DNA from 4 places in the Paenibacillus sp. JT22N12 genome. Region 3 is predicted to be linked to each of the others. Evidence: riboswitches for the same ligand, from Rfam matches in the RefSeq annotation. Region 3 holds a riboswitch; each other region holds the start of a gene.
What was found. A riboswitch is a leader RNA that binds a small molecule or an ion and turns the genes downstream of it on or off. The one in region 3 is predicted to bind cyclic di-AMP.
Positions count from the first base shown of each region.

Region 1: linked by a shared signal. The riboswitch ahead of AC0YOA_RS19890 (hypothetical protein) and the one ahead of AC0YOA_RS05850 (3D domain-containing protein) in region 3 are both predicted to bind cyclic di-AMP.
Region 2: linked by a shared signal. The riboswitch ahead of AC0YOA_RS33430 (C40 family peptidase) and the one ahead of AC0YOA_RS05850 (3D domain-containing protein) in region 3 are both predicted to bind cyclic di-AMP.
Region 4: linked by a shared signal. The riboswitch ahead of AC0YOA_RS35250 (APC family permease) and the one ahead of AC0YOA_RS05850 (3D domain-containing protein) in region 3 are both predicted to bind cyclic di-AMP.

Region 1 is NZ_JBWDNU010000005.1:121,376-125,080, reverse strand. Features, by position in the region: gene AC0YOA_RS19895 (chromate transporter) at 1-95, shown strand, start outside; gene AC0YOA_RS19890 (hypothetical protein) at 358-786, opposite strand; cyclic di-AMP (ydaO/yuaA leader) riboswitch at 794-958, opposite strand; cyclic di-AMP (ydaO/yuaA leader) riboswitch at 1,358-1,555, shown strand; cyclic di-AMP (ydaO/yuaA leader) riboswitch at 1,647-1,831, shown strand; gene AC0YOA_RS19885 (hypothetical protein) at 1,948-2,358, shown strand; gene kdpF (K(+)-transporting ATPase subunit F) at 2,479-2,556, shown strand; gene kdpA (potassium-transporting ATPase subunit KdpA) at 2,597-3,705, shown strand, end outside.
Region 2 is NZ_JBWDNU010000016.1:55,233-58,937, reverse strand. Features, by position in the region: gene AC0YOA_RS33435 (DEAD/DEAH box helicase) at 1-1,926, opposite strand, end outside; gene AC0YOA_RS33430 (C40 family peptidase) at 2,230-2,730, opposite strand; cyclic di-AMP (ydaO/yuaA leader) riboswitch at 2,736-2,889, opposite strand; gene AC0YOA_RS33425 (hypothetical protein) at 3,287-3,705, opposite strand, start outside.
Region 3 is NZ_JBWDNU010000002.1:50,348-54,052, reverse strand. Features, by position in the region: gene AC0YOA_RS05855 (polysaccharide deacetylase family protein) at 1-464, shown strand, start outside; gene AC0YOA_RS05850 (3D domain-containing protein) at 527-1,198, opposite strand; cyclic di-AMP (ydaO/yuaA leader) riboswitch at 1,312-1,550, opposite strand; gene AC0YOA_RS05845 (PAS domain S-box protein) at 1,628-3,085, opposite strand; gene AC0YOA_RS05840 (TetR/AcrR family transcriptional regulator) at 3,216-3,705, opposite strand, start outside.
Region 4 is NZ_JBWDNU010000019.1:62,498-66,202, reverse strand. Features, by position in the region: gene AC0YOA_RS35260 (MFS transporter) at 56-1,336, shown strand; gene AC0YOA_RS35255 (polysaccharide deacetylase family protein) at 1,360-2,280, shown strand; cyclic di-AMP (ydaO/yuaA leader) riboswitch at 2,491-2,651, shown strand; gene AC0YOA_RS35250 (APC family permease) at 2,786-3,705, shown strand, end outside.

The DNA of each region.
Region 1 (3,705 bases), on a different contig from region 3:
TCTGCGCCGGATGCTTATATCTCCTACTGAAATATAAACTCCATCCCATTATGGTCATCTTGGCTGCCGGGGCCGCCGGAATTATATTGTTCTAATTCATTTAAAGTATCGCTGCTGCTTGTTAGGGCGGACGATGCTTTTTTTTGATTTTATCCGCACGGGAGTTATTTATACGATTTATTATGCTGCTGTACGCCATAATTATGTGTTTTTGTACACGTTATTCTGGATGGCTTGATCGACAAGCGGCCCGGTCCATACTCCTTAGGAATCCTCTGACCTTAGGGCATAGAAAATAAGCCCGAAGAGCACAGAAACTCTCCGGGCTTCCCTACAATATAAAAAGAGGTTTGAATGCTAGAACAAACTAATATAAGAAGATGCACGGTCAAACAATACGGTTTTTATCGCTGACTGATTATGACCGGGATTGCCTTTCAACTGCTCCAGAGCTGAGGAGACCAGTACACTTTGAATGGTATCTTCATGATAATGCTGCAATAACCAACCGAGATTATGAGGCTCCCTGGAATCCAGAATGTCCCGGAAACGGTTGGACCATGTAATCCAGTCCGCGGGCTTTTGCCAATTTTCCAGCACCATATCGCTCCATGCCTGTCCGGCGTTTGTGGTCAGAAACAGGATGACCTGATAACGGGTCATTTTGTTTTCATTGAGGGCCACAATAAACAGTTCCATCCTTTTGACTTGAACGATCTGCAGGCGGAGTTCCGGTTCAGGCAGCGGGTCAGCTTTGGGCAGTGGGTCAACGGTTTGAACAGACATCTTTAAATTCTCTCCCTTTTTTCGCTTACGAGGTTAGCTGTCGGATTCGGACGAGAGAGCCGCCCTTCCAGAGCCGTCAGGCATCCGGATTCACCCCTTGAACGCCAGAAGTCCCAGACGCTCACATGGTTCCCCCGCTGCTTCCTTTGGAAGCACTCAGCGAATAAATGATAGCCGTAATCAGGCTTGCCATTTATCATATTCCGTTCCTTTTCTTCTGTAAAACGATCCGCAGCCTGATAAACACTTCATAACGCCATATTTTTCATTTAAAGTGAAAATAAGCGGCTAAAACCAGTCATTTTGCGCAATTGCTCGTTCCCTCTTCATGTTGCTAATACGCTGCTCCATTCTTCATATAAGCTACCGAAGGGCCGGGTTTCATTTTAAGCGGAGATAAAGAAAAACGGCGAAATACCGCGATATACAGAGCATAAAGAAGCATTGATCCTCTGAAAGCGCTTGAAAATATGTCCAGCGGCGTTATTTGTGCCCATAGCTGTTCTGGACATGCTTTACACGCCGTACGGCTGGGAGTATGATTCATATCGTGCTTAACAGCATATATCCATTTTTTTGATCGCTGAGTTTCCGCCTTCGGGTGGAAAGCGGGGGAACCATAGAGGCGTTGTTGGTATCCGATGTGAGAGTCGGATCGTACAGCGCAGGGGTGAATCGTTGCAGGAGTGTCATGAAACTCATGCAGCGTAGGGCGACTCTCACCGCCCGAATCCGACAGCTAACCTCGTAAGCGCAGGTGGAGAGAGGAATGGTGAACGAAGTGATCGATTAAATTCGACCGCAGAGCGTCACGTGCCTCTGCGGTTTTTTGTTGTATAGATTTTTGTATAAATCTTGTTTTGTTTCATTCGCTGAATATTGCGCAGCAGCTGCAGTAACGGGGGAACCAACGACCGTCCTCGTCCATCGGGACGAAGGCGACGGTCACGGGGTGAATCATCCGGCATTCCAAAATGCCGGGCGTAGGGCTACTCTCATGCCCGAATCCGACAGCTAACCTCGTAAGCGTACCGGGAGAGGCAACACTTATCGCGAGCGATCAGGACGTTTGTCATGGTCAAAGAAGCCGCAGGTAAAGGTTACTCTTTTCCTAAGGCTTCTTTTTTGTTGCCTTCTTCCCTGAATTTGGAGGAGAAAAGTATGGAACAACGGCCCATATTGGTGGCTGCATCGACTGAGGCAGGGAGAAAATTCGTACGGCTGCTGCTCTACAAACAGCAGCCTGTGGTTGCCCTCACGAATAATAGGAGGGAAGAAAAGCTGCTGCGGGAACTGGGCGTTAATGAAATTATCCGAGTGAACACGACCCGCAGCAAAGCGGGAGCGGCTCCCCAATTTTCGATCGGACGCGTTTATATTTTTGAGTCGAGCCTGCCGCTCAGCTGTCAGTATCTGCAGCTCATGGCCAACTGGTCCTGCCAGGAGATTACCGTTATTACGACGGTATGGCATCCCGAGGTTATTTATAAAAAGCTCGGGGCTGCCTATATTGTGCGCACGCAATCCGGAGATGTCGGGTTCTTGCTCAGCCGCCTGAATGATCAACCATAAAGGGAGTGCTGTTATGTTGGATGTATGGATGATTTTGACTTTGATCGCCTCTTTCCTTGTTATCGCTGGATTCTTGGTCTGGTGCGACAAATCGATCGACGAGACGGAGGGAGAACGCTTATGACGCTGGTATTGATTTTTACAGGCGCGTTGCTGATCTACCTGGTGTATGCCCTGCTTCATCCGGAGAAATTTTAAATGAGCTTGAGAGTCGATTAAGCCCCAAGGAGGAACGGCTATGGACATATTGCAAATTATTATTGTGATCGGCGTTCTGATGCTGATCGCCAAACCGCTCGGGAATTATTTGTATCATGTATTCTCGAATGAACCTAACCGCACAGACAAGGTGTTCGGTCCGGTGGAGAAAGTGATTTTTATGATCATGGGGCTGAAGAACAGGGCAGGGATGAGCTGGAAGAAGTACGCCATCAGCTTTGTTACCATCAACTTCATATTCGTAGCCATCAGCTATGTGCTGCTTCGGGTGCAGAGCGGGCTGCCGCTAAATCCGAACGGAATCGGCGATATGGAGCCCACGCTCATCATGAATACGATAATCAGCTTCATGACCAATACGAACCTGCAGCATTACAGCGGTGAAAGCGGGCTGTCGTATTTCACGCAAATGGCGGTCATCATGATGATGATGTTCACGTCGGCGGCGACCGGCTTCTCGGTTGCAGTCGCATTCGTGAGGGGAATCACAAGCAAAGGCAAAACGGTAGGTAACTTCTTCGAGGACTTCGTCAAAGCGCACACGCGGGTCTTTTTCCCGCTGGCGATTATCGTCACCCTGGTGCTGGTCGGCCTGCAGGTGCCGCAGACGCTTGATCCCACCTTGTCCGTAACCACTCTGGAAGGCGCGACCCAGCAGATCGCAATCGGACCTGTAGCTTCATTGGAATCGATCAAGCATCTGGGCACCAACGGAGGCGGGTTCTTCGGCGTCAACTCGGCGCATCCGTTCGAGAACCCGAGACCACTTACGAATGTCATCGAGATTTTGTCGATGTGGATGCTGGCTGCGGCTCTGCCTTTCATGTACGGCAGGTTCGCAAAAAGCCGCAAGCAGGGCTGGGTTATTTTCTCGGCCATGATGATCCTGTTCCTTGTATTCCTCTCTGTCGTCTATTCGGCTGAGAAAAGCGGGAATCCTGTCATGAACGGGCTTGGCATTGATGCTTCACAGGGCAGCATGGAAGGTAAAGAAGTACGCTTCGGGATTGCCCAATCGTCCTTGTTCACAGCGGTTACGACGGCGGCGACAACGGGATCGGTCAATAACATGCACGATACGCTCACACCGATAGGCGGTCTTGTACCGCTTGCAGAGATGATGCTTAA
Region 2 (3,705 bases), on a different contig from region 3:
TTCACTGAAGCGGTTCGGCGCTTCCCTCACATAAACCCGGTCGTTCTGGATGGAGCTGATCATCCACGAGGACGTGCCGAGCTGAAACACATCTCCAACACGGCTCTCGTGGATATATTCCTCGTCCAGCTCGCCCAGATGGACGCGGCTATCCGCGTGGTGAACCGGATACGCGGAGCTTTGCGGAATCGTGCCCGCTCCGGTGATCGCGGCCATGGCGGTATTCGCCCGCTTGCTGAGCAGGCCGCGGCTGCGGTCCCAATCCATAAGCGGCTTGGCGAAGGGATAAAAGCCGGCCAGCACCTTCAGCGAAGCCTCCAGGCGCCCCATTGGAAACTCGCGGTAGCATTCGCTCCGCGAAATAAGCGCGTGGAGGCGGCTAACCTCCAGATCCTCCGCCGCGACCATCGCTGTAATCTGCTGGGAAAGCACATCAAGCGGCTCCTGCGGCAGTACGATCTCCTCGATATCACGGCGTGTGATATCGCGGCAGAGCACGGCGGATTCCGGCAGCTCGCTGCGGCCGCGGGCCAGGATGAAGCCGCGGCTCACATCGCCCACGGCATGCCCGGCGCGCCCGATCCGCTGAATGCCGGCTGCGGCCTGCTTCGGGGAATCGATCTGAATGACCAGCTCGACATGTCCGACATCGATGCCGAGCTCCAGTGACGAGGTGGCCACGAGGCAGCGCAGCTCGCCTGCCTTGAGCATGTCCTCGATCGTTAGCCTGCGCTCGCGAGCGAGGCTGCCGTGATGGGCGCGCGCCATTTCATAGCCGGCATGCTCGTTGAGCCGGAGCACAAGCCGCTCGCACAGCCGGCGGCTGTTGACGAAGATCAGCACAGACCGGGCGTCGTTCATTAACTGGAACACCCGGTCAACGATCGGCAGCCAGACGGCTTCGCGAGTCTTGGCCGGCTTGCTGAGATCGGGCATCGTAACCCGAACCTCAATGGACTTTGACATTCGGCTCAGGACGACCGTAACAGGCCGCTGACTGTAGCCAAGCGGGTGCGGGTGCTGCCCGGTCTCTGCACCCACTCCGGCTGCAGGTGGCATGGAGCCGCTATTTTGTACGGAATCCGGTGTTGCTGAGGAGAGAGGAAGCCCGCCCGCCTTGTGCCCGGAGCTCGTATCCGCTTTCTGCGGGCTGACGGCTTCCTCCCGGCCGCCGGCCGCCCGCGGCGCGTCCGCAGCTGGATGGCCGGCCGCCGCATCGGCCCGCTGCTCCCAGCCTCCGAGGAAGCGGGCAACGCGTTCAAGCGGCTTTTGTGTCGCCGAGACTCCGATGCGCTGCACCGGCTTCAGGCATAACGCACTGAGCCGCTCCAACGACAGGGATAAATGAGCTCCCCGCTTGTCTCCAGCCAGCCCGTGGATTTCATCCACAATGACCGTTTCCACCGTCTGCAGCATGCCGCGTCCTTTCTCGGAGGTAAGCAGGAGGTAGAACGATTCAGGGGTGGTAACCAGCACATCCGGCGGATTGCGCACCATTCTGGCGCGCTCGCTTGAGGACGTATCCCCGGTCCGCACGGCTGAGCGTACTCCCGGCCAAGCAAGGGTCTCCGCCCTTTGATGCTCTTCATGGAAACGTTCAATAGCTTCCATGAAGCCGATGATATGGTACTGAATATCGTTATTAAGCGCCTTCAAGGGCGTAATATAGAGTGTGCGTACACCTGGCTTCCAGCTGCTGCCCGGGGCCGTGGCGGCGATTTTGCCCACTGCGATTCCGTTCAGGCAGGGCAGCAGCGCCGCAAGTGTTTTACCGGAGCCGGTCGGTGCTGCGATGAGCGTATGACGATTTTCCATGATTGAAGCCCACGCGTCCAGCTGAATATCGGTCGGCTCGCCGAAGGCCTGCCGGAACCACCCCGCAAGAGTCGGATGAAACACCTGCAGCGCAGGGGAAAGCTCTGTCATCACCTAACAGCTCCTTTCATTCATACATCAAGGTTGGGATTGTGGTTATATTATACCCATTTTCCCTCTGATTGCGAGATTCGCCGGCACCCTCCGCACTTCGCCCGGGTCTATAGGGTCCATTTTGATGGCATCCAGCATGCGCTGGACTGTTTGAATACCGGAACATACGGGGTATATATAGGTGCCGCTTCTTATTTCATACACCCAAATGAAAAAGCAAAAACCGCAGCTGCTTGTCCAATCGGACAAGCAGCTGCGGCTATGCATCAGCATTCGTTAGCGAATGCTTATCGACACTGATCAACCAGCGTCTTCGCTGTCAACCAATTCATCAGAAGGTTCGTCAGCGTATTTCTCGAATGTCTCAGGGCTCATTACGCGGCGGGCAGTAACATAGCGTTTAACGTAGTAAGAGTCACTGAGGCTGCTAATGGTAACGCCCTTGCTGGAGGAGGAATGAGCAAACTTGCCGTCTCCAACATAAATGCCGACGTGCGAAATGCCGCGACCATTCGTATTAAAGAATACGAGATCACCAGCAATCAAGTCGTCCTTGACTACTTTCTTGCCCAGCTTGGACTGAGCGGAGGATGAATGCGAGATCGAGACGCCGAGTTTGTCAAACACGTACATCGTAAATCCGGAGCAGTCAAATCCTTTGTTAGTCGTCCCTGCCGTGCGGTAAGGAGTGCCGATCACATCACTGATAACGCCGTCCATTTTGGAGTCTGCTAGTGCGCTCCCAACTTGGAATAAGAGTACCAATGCTAGACCGATGAGTAGTGCAGAAACTTTTTTCAAAAAATGTGACCCCTTCCGGTTGCCTGCGAGGTTAGCTGTGGGGTTCGGTTGAAGGCTCCCTATGATACCCTCTGACATTCGTTGCAGCGAATGTCGGGATCAATTCACCCAAGATGGTTCCCCCGCTTCTCATCCAAGAGAATTCGGCAATTTTTTCATGCTGGCATACTAATTCTGTTTTTTTAGCGAATCTCCTTCCAAATTCACAATTTGTTCACAAATTAGAATTATTAGAGTGAAACTTTTTGACAACTCGTCTCGTTATCTTATTGCAAAAAATGCGAAAGGTCCTTCCGGCATTTGCAGGAGCCTTTTTTTTGTGGTCTAAACTTGAGTCTCAAGTCCAGGCAGGGAGATGAACGCTTCCGGTTTCACCCGCATTATCGACAATATCTGACTGCGCCTGTTTCTCTAATTCGCCTTTCAGATGTCATATTTTCAAAACAAAGAGGGACCAACCGCATCATAACGGCTGATCCCTCTTTGATATTATAGATTCTTGCCGGCAGCTGAACCGACTTCTGCCTGCTTACTGTTTCACTAATAAGAGCGGTGGTCAGGTCTGCTTGGAATGCCATACTTCATATTGCGAGGCTACCGTCCAAACCTTCATAACCGTACGAATCAGATGATAGCTTTGGTGCAAAATGAGTGCAATCAATCCGGCCCAGAGCATGGAGGCCGAGGCCATAGTCAGACTGAGCGCCATTCCAATGGCCCACATTAGCAGCGAGATGCCGGCCAGCGGAATAAGATGCCGCACCCCGCCCCAGAATGAGCGAAGCGCGCCGTTTCCGGACACAACGCCGAACTGCATGGCGAGGAAGAGCAGGTGGAGCAGTGCCGCCCACACCAGCCAACCGCCGGCCCAGGGCCCGATCTTGTTGGCGATGTCCGCCAGACTGCCGCTGCTGAGCAGGGCATCAAGCGCTTTGGGCAGCAGCCACACGCCCGGAGCCAGCGTCAAGGCCGTTT
Region 3 (3,705 bases):
GGCGCATTGGCAGGGAAGGGCATGTAATCGGCAACCATTCCTATAACCATGCGGTATTCTCGCGTATTTCCCTGTTTGCCTTCCAGCAGCAGATCCGCAATACTGACGCCATATTGCGTCCGCTCGCCGGATATAGTCCCAGATTAATCAGACCGCCCTATGGGGAAGTACTGCCCGGGCAAATTGAGTGGATGAAGCAAAACGGTTATATTGCCGTCAACTGGGATGTCGACTCTGTCGACTGGCGGGGCATCGACAGCAGTACGATATTGTTTAACATCAAGAAAACCCTGCAGCCCGGCTCCATTATTCTTCAGCATGCAGGCGGAGGCATCGGTCAGGATCTATCGGGAACATTAGAGGCGCTGCCCAAACTGATCAAGCTGCTCCGCAGCAAAGGCTATCAAATGGTTACGCTCCCCGAGCTGCTTGGAGAGCCGGCTGCACGAAGCGTAAAGCCCTGAAACCACCAAGCGGCGCCCCTGCAATGGGGCGCCGCTCATTTATGATCGATTATATTGAAGTATTATGATTTGCCAAGAACAAAAACCTTTACATATTGAAACCCGAACTTCTGGGCTTTTTCCTGCGATTGCGGTACGAAGATATCAATGCGATCCCCTTTGATCCCGCTCCCCATATCTGTCGCTACGGCCATCATGCCGCCAACAGGCAAACCGTCATGATCGTAACCGGTGATATACACCTTGCTTCCCATCGGAATACGGTTGGGATCAACTGCGATCGTACCCAGCTTGAGCGGGTTGCCGTAATAGTCAACCGGGCCCCAGCCGTTCTCGGATTCATCAGCTGTATAGGCGCTTGCTTTGGCTTGTACAACATCTGTATAGTTGTAGGCCAGTCCGTTGACTGTCACGGTATTTTTCGGCAGCGCTTTGGCCGTGGATTCCATTTTAATCGCCTTGACCGCCGCGGTTTTCGGAGCTGCTGCCGTTTTTTTCGCTGCCGATCCCGGCACTGTAATGGACAAGCCCGCATAAATATTGGACGGGTCCACGCCTGGATTCGCTTTCACCAGCTGATCAAGCTGCACACCGAATTGCTTGGACAACGTCCAGAAGGTATCATTGTGTTTTGCCTTGTAAACCGCTGCAGCGTTTGCCGCCCCTGCATGGGCAAGAATTGCCAATCCAAGTACAGCTGCTGCCGCGCCTTTTTTCCATTTTGCATTTACCAAAACAAATGTCCTCCTTTTATTTACGGGTTTATAGGCATGTTCTGATACAGAACTGTCTTCAAACTCCGTCATCGCTCAAACAAGGCAGCCTCTCTTCCGATTGGTTAAGTATGCCTGTTTGTGCATGCGGCCTGCGAGGTTAGTTGTCGGATTCGGATTGAGGAGTTCAACCCTACGCCAAAGCGGATATGCCCGCTCCAAAGCGATTCACCCCCAGCGGATTTTCACCCTGCCATTTCGACTGGCTCGGATAATATTCCGCGAGGCAGGAAACAGATTATTGCTTGCTGAAAGCATCTGTTTGCTGCCTCATAAAGATCCCCCGTACGATAAGTTTCGGCTCGCGTTAAAGGATACCATAATTCTATCCCCCAAATACACTGGTAAATAGGTCCAGCCGCGAACAATAACGGGATGAACGCCATTCGTTTATCCCTCTGTCTCCCATTCAAAGGCAGACAGCTCAACTGTGACGGTTGTACCGCTGCTTTCCTCGCTTTCAAATTTCAGCGTACCGCGGTGGGCTTCAATAATGCGCAAGCAAATCATGAGTCCAAGCCCGGTACCGGAGCTTTTGGTCGAGTAGAAGGGGCTGCCTAGACGCTCAAGCTTATCCTTGGGGATTCCCACCCCTTGATCTTGAATGCGGACAATGAGCATACCCGCGTCCCCCTCCTTCAGGGTAATGGATAAATCTCCTCCGCTTGGCATCGCCTCTATGGCATTTTTCATCAAATTGATAAATACCTGCTTGAGCTGATTCTCATCGCAATATACCGTCGGCATCTTCGCGGCAAAATCCTTTTTCATCTCGACATTGTTCATAATCGCCTGCGTTTCCAGCAGCGTAATCACATTCTCCAATATGGAGGCCAGATTATGCTGGCTGAACTGCTTGACCTGGGGCTTGGCCAGCGCCATAAATTCCTGCACGATTGTATTGATCCGGTCCAGCTCCGCAAGCATAATATTGAAATATTCATGATGGTCGCTTACCTTTGTTTTTAGAAACTGCGTAAAACCCTTTAAGGAGGTTAAAGGGTTTCGGATTTCGTGAGCGATTCCCGCCGCCATCTGACCTGCTACCGACAGCTTCTCTGACCGGATAATCGCTTCTTCCTCTCTTTTGCGCTCCGTCAAATCACGAAACACGCTTTGCACAACAAAGGGGCGTCCCTGAAAATTATGAATCCGGATGCCGGAAACCTCTACATCGATGATCCTTCCATCAAGGCTGACGATTTTGGATTTCATAAAGTCCAAAGGTTCATCCGAGGCCAGCAGCAAGCTCATGCGTTCGCTCGTCATTTGCCGGTAATCGGCATGAATCAAATCCATATAGGTAACGGTAAATAATTCCTCAACCCTGGTGGCGCCAAAAAGGAGGAGGCCGGCATTATTCGTATATAAAATCGTTTCCCCGTCATGAACGACGATGGGTTCAGGCAAGTATTTGATCAGGCGCTGATACCTGAGTTCATGCTCGCGTAAAATTTCATCTGCTTTTATCGTACTGGTGACATCCGTCAGCGTACCAACCAGTGCGGGGCGGCCATCATACTCGACCAGTAATCCCTTGGCTTCATAGTAGAACAGACTTCCGTCCTTCCTGAGCCCTCTGAGCCAATTGCGGGCGCCCCTGCCTTCCCCTCTCAACCGACGGCTGATCTTGTCTTTGAAAAATGCCCGGTCTTCCTCGAAGACCAGATCCTTGGGCTGCATACCGATAATTTCCTCACGGGAGTATCCGAACATCTCCGCCAGACACGGATTGACATACGAAATTTGATCTTCATGAAAAAGAAAGACGCCTATCCGCGACTGATCAACCAATTGATGCAGATGAGTGGAAATAAATGACTCGTATTGAGATTGTTGATCCTTCATAAAGCTCATCCCCCGACAGGTTCAAAAGAAGTATCCTTATCAATTCGCTAACATTTTATCATTTCCCTCCATGTCAAAGGACTTATTTACAAAGGCGTTTTAATGCCGGTCTCTTGTTTTTTCATCGATATTAGGCCTTCATACCTGCCACCAATGTTCTTACTCCTTGATTGTAAATGGGGAGCGTCCTCTCCAAAAGTGAATCGATGGATTCCAGACTGCCATTATAGGTGTGGACGAATCCCTGCATGTAATAAAATAAAATGCGCGCACGATTGAGCGCCGCTTCAGCGTCGGCAGCAGAACCCTTGTCATCCACCACATTGTCCAGCGCCTTAATCAGATGGCCGAATATACGGTTGCGGATCTGATTCACTTCGAGCTCGGGCTCCGGCTCATCCACCCTGCCGCTTCCCGATGTGGTCAGAACATTGAAGAAGCTGCCGTTGCTCAGGCAAAACACAGCATATTCCTGGCAGGCGCCAATCAATTTGTCCAGCGGGGCTGCGTTCGCGTCTCCCAGCCTCTCCAGCATCCGGCCTTCCATCTCCGCAAGCGGCGGGATAGCGATCTGCTGCAGCAGATCCTCTTTATTCTTGAAATACAAATAGATCGCGGTA
Region 4 (3,705 bases), on a different contig from region 3:
TAACAGAAGTTTCCAGAATGGAAATTCGTATATTGATAACAGGGGCAGGTTTGGGATGAACAGAAAATGGCTTAATTCTCCTTTCACGTACGCGCTTGGCATGTTTGCTTTGATGATTCCAAGCCAGGCCTTCAATTCCTTTTACAGCTATTATTATGTAGAAAAATTAGGTCTTGGAGTGGGACTTGCTACGCTGGCCCGTACCATCTATTTAATATGGGACGCGGTGAATCAGCCGATAGCCGGCTATCTGTCGGATCGCACCAGAACGCGTTTCGGCCGGCGCAAGCCCTGGATTTATTCAGCCATTCCTTTTTTTATGGCCTCATTTGTCATGGTTTTCGCCGTGCCGCAGGGATTGGGGAATATGAACCTCTTCCTTTGGTTCCTCGTTTCGCTTATTCTCTATGAAGGGGTTGCTACGATTCTCTGGGTGAATTACGGCGCTCTTTTCCCGGAACTGTTCCGGGGCAGCCGATTGCGGGCCAAGGCTTCGGCAATCCAGCAGGGCTTTCAGATTGCGGCAATCCTTATCGGCTCGGCGCTTACGCCACTCGTATTCGATGCCTTCGGCTTTGGCTATATGGCGCTTATCTATGCCGTGGTTTTCGGGATATTCATGCTCTTGTGCGTGATGAGCGTGCAGGAAGGGAAAACGGAAGTTTCCGAGCCCAGGCTTGGTTTGATCGAATCCTTCCGCGAGACGTTGAAGAACAAGGAGTTCTGGATATTCAACATTGCCAATTCGTTCGCCCAGACGGTGAACGGGCTGCTCAGCTCGATGATCCCTTTTTACGCCAAATATACGCTCCGCATTCCCGAATCCCAGGTTTCCCTGCTGTTGGCATCGATATTTGTATCGGTTATTCCCCTTGTGGTCGTCTGGTACTGGATCGTTAACAAGCTTGGTTCCCATAACGGCTGGCGGGTTTCTCTCGCTGTTTATGCCTTGTCCGTCATACCGCTGTGGTTCGGTCAGGGACTTGCCAGCGGGATTGTATTCGGGATTATTGTCGGCTTCGGACTGGCAGGGTTTCTGGTTACTCCGCCTGTGCTGAACAGCCGCATCATCGATCTGGATACGGCCAGGACCGGCCAGCGCAGGGAAGGCGTGTATACGGCTGTCAGCGGATTCATCACCCGCTCCAGCGGTCTGATCTCGGCCTTGGCGTTCTGGACCATCGGCATGTTCTTTGGTTATGTAAGCGGCGACGAACCCGGACCGAATCCTGATTTGACCTTTCGCGTCCTGGTCTGTGTTGTCCCCTTTTGTTTACTGAGCGTTTCCTTGATTCTCTCGTTTTTTCTGAAGCCATTTCCGAAAAGTCAGGATTGAATAAAGCATTGGAGGTGCAGCAGATGGAGAAATATTTAATTTTGAATGCGGATGATTTTGGGCAGAGCGAGGCCGCCAATCAAGCTATTATGCATTTGCTGGAGGAGCGGAAGGTATCATCGGCAACGATTATGCCGCCTGCCTCGGCCTTTGAGCAGGCGGCATCGTGGTGCCGTAAGCAGAAGGCAGGGAATATCGGGCTGCATCTGACGCTAACAAGCGAGATCGCCGCTTTGCCCTGGAAAAGCCTGACCGGCGATCCGTCGCTGGAGGGCCCGGACGGGCGCATGCACGCCACCATCGAAGCCTTCGAACGGCAGTCCGATCCGAAGGCGGTTGTACGGGAAATGCAGGCGCAGTTCGAGGCGGTGAAGCAGGCAGGTCTGACGGTCTCCCATGCGGATAATCATATGGGAAGTCTCTATGGGCTGGCGACAGGCAGAAGCTATCTGCCGCAGGTGCTGTGGCAGTGCTCCCGGCGCGGCCTGCCATTCCGTCTGTTCCGCTGGATCGATCCCCGGGACAAGTTTCTGGCGTCTATTCGGGGGGCGGAGCAGGCGCTGCGCAAGGTGGTCCATCTTGCGGATACGCTCGGCGTGCCGATACCGGATTATCTGCTGAGCCATACGTATGGCGTGGAAGAAGGGGAAACCTATGAGAGCTTCAAGCAAATGATGCTGGCAAAGCTCTACGATCTTCCCGAGGGAATCTGCGAGACTTATATTCATCCGGCAGCCGAGGACGAGCGTATGAGCGCCCTTGTTCCATCCTGGGAGAAGCGGGTATGGGAATACAAGCTGATGCAGGGTGATGATTTCGCTTATGCGCTGAGGGATGCCAAGGTTGCCCTGGCGACTTACGATGATGTGCGCAAGTACAGAAAAAAGCCAAGGCTCAAATCCGCGGCTGTGCTGTTGAGATCGCTTTTGACCAGACAAAAATAATGGGCAGGAAACATAATAGGTCATAAATGAAGATATCCTGCGAAAAAGGTTGGTAGGAAGAGGATAGGATCTATGTAAGCGTTTATATCGCTATATAGGGTAATGAGCTAAAATATTCTCCAGTTTCCGTTGCTGTACAACAAATAAGTGAAGGAGTAATATTCAGTAAGTGAAGCAGCAAGTCGTGGAAAAGAGTTTCAATTTCATAAAAATCCTTAATCGCTGAGTTCTGAAACAGAAACGGGGGAACCATGGAGGCAGATGCAGTTGATCTGGTCTCAGGGGTGAATCACCTGGCGCAAGCCAAGGTGTAGGGCGACTCTCGCGCCCGAATCCGACAGCTAACCTCGTAAGCGTACGGAAGAGGAATTATCGTTGTTTTAACCATGTTCAATTATGGATAAAGCCGGGAAAGCTCCTAACTTTCTGCGGCTTTTTTTATGCTTGAAATAAGGGATAGGATCATTTGCTTCACAACAAAATGCAGCTAAAAGGGGAAGTCACAGTGGTAGGCAGATTCAAACGGTTATTAATCGGACGTCCAATGAAAAGTGCGGAAATTGAAGGGGAAAAGCTGACCAAACTTAAAGCGCTTGCGGTATTGTCCTCGGATGCGCTCTCTTCAGTCGCTTACGGGACGGAACAAATTCTGATCGTTCTGATGGCTGCGGGCTTCGCGGCGGTATGGTATTCCATCCCCATCTCGCTTGCTGTGCTGGGTCTTCTCCTGATTCTGATTTTGTCTTACAGGCAAACGATCTTCGCTTATCCCGCCGGAGGCGGGGCTTATGTAGTAGCCAAGGACAATCTGGGCGTCCGCACCGGACTGCTGGCCGGAGGCTCGCTGCTTGTCGATTACATTCTTACTGTCGCCGTCAGCACATCCGCCGGGACTGATGCCATTACATCGGCTTTTCCGTCCCTGCATGATCACCGCGTACTGATTGCACTCATCATGATTTTGTTCTTGACCATTATCAGCCTGCGCGGAATTACGGAATCCGCGTCCGTGCTTGCCATGCCCGTTTATTTGTTTGTCTTCGCGATTTTCGCACTCATTATTTCGGGAATCATCAAGTATGCGCTCGGAGGCGTTGACGCGCATCCTCCGGAAATCGGCGCCGCTGTATCGAATATCAGTCTTTTCCTGCTTCTGAAGGCCTTCAGCTCCGGCTGTTCCGCGCTCACCGGCGTGGAGGCGGTGTCCAACGCCATACCGAACTTCAAGCAGCCAGCCAATCGCAATGCCGCCGCCACACTGATCATGATGGGCGCCATTCTGGGCGCCATGTTTGTGGGAATCAGCCTTCTCGCCTACTGGTACGGCATTACGCCGAATCCGAAGGAAACCGTAGTCTCCCAGATCGCCGATTCCACCTTCGGCAGAGGCGTGATTTATTATATCATCCAGGGAGTCACTGCCCT